One region of the Dactylosporangium sp. NBC_01737 genome, then DNA from elsewhere that is predicted to be linked to it. Evidence: riboswitches for the same ligand, from Rfam matches in the RefSeq annotation. Region 1 holds a riboswitch; the other holds the start of a gene.

The links. Region 1 has a riboswitch for glycine ahead of gcvT (glycine cleavage system aminomethyltransferase GcvT). Riboswitches for the same ligand answer to the same signal wherever they lie in the genome.
Region 2: another riboswitch for glycine. It lies ahead of gcvP (aminomethyl-transferring glycine dehydrogenase); the one in region 1 lies ahead of gcvT (glycine cleavage system aminomethyltransferase GcvT).

The regions. Positions count from the first base shown of each region.
Region 1 covers NZ_CP109153.1:5,330,837-5,333,030, forward strand. Annotated here, with positions in the region: gene OHA72_RS24010 (glycoside hydrolase family 10 protein) at 1-653, opposite strand, end outside; glycine riboswitch at 894-987, shown strand; glycine riboswitch at 988-1,105, shown strand; gene gcvT (glycine cleavage system aminomethyltransferase GcvT) at 1,159-2,194, shown strand, end outside.
Region 2 covers NZ_CP109153.1:8,876,536-8,878,729, reverse strand. Annotated here, with positions in the region: gene gcvP (aminomethyl-transferring glycine dehydrogenase) at 1-1,078, opposite strand, end outside; glycine riboswitch at 1,153-1,247, opposite strand; gene OHA72_RS40365 (hypothetical protein) at 1,350-2,194, opposite strand, start outside.

The sequences.
Region 1 (2,194 bases):
ATCGCATACACGGCGTTGGACTTCGCGTTCTGCCCATCGGTGTTGTAGTCGTTGTAACACAACTTCGCGGCCGGGTCCGCGGCCCGCGCCGCACGGAACGCCACCTCGATCCAGTCATTCCCCGTCCGCTGCAGGCTCGAGTCACGCCGCCCGCCGCCACCACCATCGGCGAACGCCTCGTTCACCACGTCCCACGCATAGATCTTGCCCTTGTAATGCGTCGCGACCTGCGTGACATGGTTGACCATCGCGTTACGCAACGCCGTCCCCGACAGGTTCTGCGCCCAGCCCGGCTGCTGCTGATGCCACGCCAGCGCATGCCCACGCACCCGCTGACCGTGCGCCTGCGCATGCGCCACGATCTGATCCGCCGAGCCGTAGGAGAACGACCCCTGCGACGGCTCCGTCGCATCCCACTTCATCTCGTTCTCCGGCGTCACCATCCCGAACTCACGATCCAGAATCGTGCTGTACACCGAGTCACTGAGCTTGTACGCCGCAACCGCCGTACCGAAGTACCGGCCCCGATCCGCCGCGGCGGCGTGCAAGGTCGACCCGGCCGCGGCGGCCGTGGACACCACACCCAGCACCACCGCCACCGCGACGGCACCCGCACCGGCGGCACCCAGCGCCCGTTTTCGATTCCTGTCCATCACAACGCCCTTCGTTTTCGAAACATGTTCGGCGGGGAACTCGACCAGCATCGATCAATGCAACCCCGGCGGACCCGCCCCGCGGCGCACCGGTTCCAGGTGGCGGCGTCGGTGCAGCGTGCGGCGGCGCGGGCGGCGAGTTTCGAAAATTGATGTGTGAAAGTTGCAGCGCGGGGCGTGCTTGACGCGGCGGTGCGGCGGGTCATACGGTCCTGGATCACAACCACATATCGCGCTGCACGACCCGCGACGGGAGAGCCCCCGGCACCACCGGGGCGCCGAAGGAGCAATGTTCTCCCCAGAATCTCTCAGGCACAGGTACCGCCGCGGTCAGGCGACTCTGGAAAGTCAGGACGAAACCTGTCCTGCGCCAACGGTGCAAACCGTCCACGTCGGCATCCCGCCGGGCGGTGGCGGTGAAGCTCTCAGGTTCCGATGACAGAGCGGGGAGGTCACCCAGCCGGGTGCCGTCCCGTGACGGCATCTGCGACCCAGGGAGCCTCACGTGACGCCGTTGTTCGATGTGCACCGCGATCTGGGTGCCACCTTCACCGACTTCGCCGGCTGGCGCATGCCGCTGCGCTACACCGGTGACCTCGCCGAGCACCACGCCGTGCGCCGCGCCGCCGGCCTGTTCGACCTGTCCCACATGGGCGAGATCGAGGTCACCGGCGCCGACGCGGGCCGTTTCCTCGACCACGCGCTCGTCGGCCGGCTGTCGACCCTGGCGGCCGGGCGGGCCCGGTACACCATGCTCTGCCACGACAACGGCGGCGTCCTCGACGACCTCGTCGTCTACCGGCTCGCCGAACGCCGCTACCTGGTCGTGGCGAACGCGGCGAACACCGCCGTCGTCTTCGCGATGCTGCGCGAGCACGCCGACGGCTTCGGGGTCGGGGTCCGCGACGCGTCCGCGGACTGGGCGCTGATCGCGGTGCAGGGACCCGCAGCCGCGGCGATGCTCGACCCGGGACCGTTGCGGTACTACGCGATCCGGGACTTCACGGTCGCCGGCCGGGGTGTGCTGCTCGCGCGGACCGGGTACACGGGCGAGGACGGCTTCGAGGTGTACTGCCGGCCGGGCGACGCCGTGGCGGTGTGGGAGTCGCTGCTCGCGCGCGGCCCGTCGCCGGCCGGACTCGCGTGCCGCGACACGCTGCGTCTGGAGGCCGGGATGGCGTTGTACGGCCACGAACTGTCCGTCCGTGTCACGCCGCTGCAGGCCGGTCTGGAACGGGTCGTCGCGTTCGACAAGAGCGACTTCGTCGGTGCCGCCGCCCTGCGCCGCCAGCGCGCCGAAGGCCCCGCCGACGTCCTCGTCGGCCTCGTCACCGGCACCCGCCGCGCGCCCCGGCGCGGCTACCCGGTCCTCGACCCCGCGACCGGCGCCCAGGTCGGCGCGGTCACCAGCGGCGCGCTCTCCCCGACCCTCGGCCACCCCGTCGCGATGGCCTACGTCCCCGTCGGCGTGTCGGCGCCGGGGACCCGCCTCGCCGTCGACGTCCGCGGTACCGGTGCCGACGCCGACGTCGTCGCGCTGC
Region 2 (2,194 bases), 3.5 Mb from region 1:
GGCGCACCGCCATGTCGTGGGTCCGCGACGCGATCCCCCGCAGCCCGTCCGGGCCGTGGTACACCGCATACATGCTGGCCGTGACGGCGAGCAGCACCTGCGCGGTGCAGATGTTGCTGGTCGCCTTCTCCCGCCGGATGTGCTGCTCGCGGGTCTGCAGCGCCAGCCGGTACGCCGGGGCGCCGTCCGCGTCCTTCGACACGCCGACCAGCCGGCCGGGCAGCGTGCGCTCCAGGCCCTTGCGGACCGACATGTATCCGGCGTGCGGCCCGCCGAAGCCCATCGGCACCCCGAAGCGCTGCGCGCTGCCGACCGCGACGTCGGCGCCGAACGCGCCCGGCTCCCGCAGCAGGCACAGCGCGAGCAGGTCCGCGGCGAACGTCACGATCGCACCCTGGTCATGCGCCCGCGCGGTGAGCCGCTCGAAGTCGCGGACCACGCCGGACGCGCCCGGATACTGCAGGTGGATGCCGAAGTACTCCTCCGGCAGGTCGTCGCCCGCCGGGTCGGCGACGTGCACGGTGATGCCCAGCGGCTCCGCCCGGGTGCGGATCACGGCCAGGGTCTGCGGCAGGACGTCGGCGTCGACGACATACACGTCGGCCTTCACCTTCGACGAGCGGCGCGCGAGGGTCATCGCCTCGGCGGCCGCGGTCGCCTCGTCCAGCAGCGACGCCCCCGCGACCGGCAGCCCGGTCAGGTCGGCGATCACCGTCTGGAAATTGAGCAGCGCCTCGAGCCGCCCCTGGCTGATCTCCGGCTGGTACGGCGTGTACGCCGTGTACCACGACGGGTCCTCCAGCACGTTGCGCATGATCACCGGCGGCGTGTGCGTGCCGTAGTAGCCGACGCCGATCATGCTGACCAGCGTCCGGTTCGCCGAGGCGAGGGCCCGCAGCTCCCCCAGCACCTCGGCCTCGGACGCCGCCGGGGGCAGCGCCAGCGGCTTGTGCCAGCGGATCGAGCCGGGGATCGCCGCGGTCATCAGCGCCTCGACGGAGTCATACCCGACGGTCTTGAGCATCCTCGACTGCTCGTCAGGCGACGGTCCGATGTGCCTGCTGGCAAAGTTGGTCATTGGCCACACTCTTTCGGATCCAGGGTCGGGGAAGCGCGCGCCCTCCCCCTCTGTCGTGTGGCCTCCAGAGGTGCCAACCCGTCGCGGTCCTTCTGCCTGAGAGGTTCCGGGGAGGATTTGCCCCTTCGGCGCCGTCCTGGCTGCAGACGATCTCTCCCGCGCGGGTATTGCCGGCACGCCCAATCTACCAACTGCCGCGAATCTGACCATGGTCGCGACCGCGTGGTCGACGCCACAGCCGCTAACGCGTCCTAGGATGCTAGGTTGAACCTCATGGGCGGCAGCGGGCGGAGTTGGCCTCCACCATCAGCAGCGAGCCGTCGACCGCCTCGAAGTCCTTGCCGGTGAGGCCCTTCAGGGCGTTGAGCTGGCCGTTGTTCCACTTGTCGTCCTGGGTGCCGGAGAAGAACCACGGCGATCCGTTGTCGGCGAGGATCGCGCCGTACTGCTTGAGCGCCTGCGCGACCACCCGGGCCTGCGCGGGAAACTTCGAGATGTCCACCGACGCCTTCAGGCGGAACCGGGCGCCCATCGGCGGCAGGGCCGCGTCGGTCGAGCTCGAGGCGGCGTGCCGGGCCGGCCACACGTAGGACTTGCGGGTCTTCGGCGCGGTGAAGCGGATCGCGTGGTCGATCCGCCCGGCCGCGACCTCCTCGGCGCGCGGCAGCCCGGCGAGGACCGACAGCCCGGCCGCGTCGGCGGACGTCCAGCCGGCCTTGCGCAGGTCGTTGCGGCGCAGGTCGAACACGGCACCCGACCCGGCCTTCCAGGAGCCGTCACCGTTCGGGTGGGCGTCGTAGAGCTCGTAGGCCTTGCACGCCGCGGTGTCGTGGACGATGACGTGCCGGTCCCCGTCGGCGTTCGCCCCGCCCTCGATGCGGGCGTTGCGCGGAACCGGGTAGGGGCCCTTGTCGCTCTCGTCGGCGTAGTCGAAGGTGACCTTCACCGAGGCCTGGCCGGCCCCGACGGTGGTGACCGGGATGCCGAACGGCGCGCCGTCGATGAGCCCGGCGCCGAAGTCGGGATGGGCATGCGCGGCGGCGCCGATGCTGTTGACCCAGGCGGCCGAGTCACGGTGGACCGGCAGCTTCGACACGTCGGCGTGCCAGACGTTGT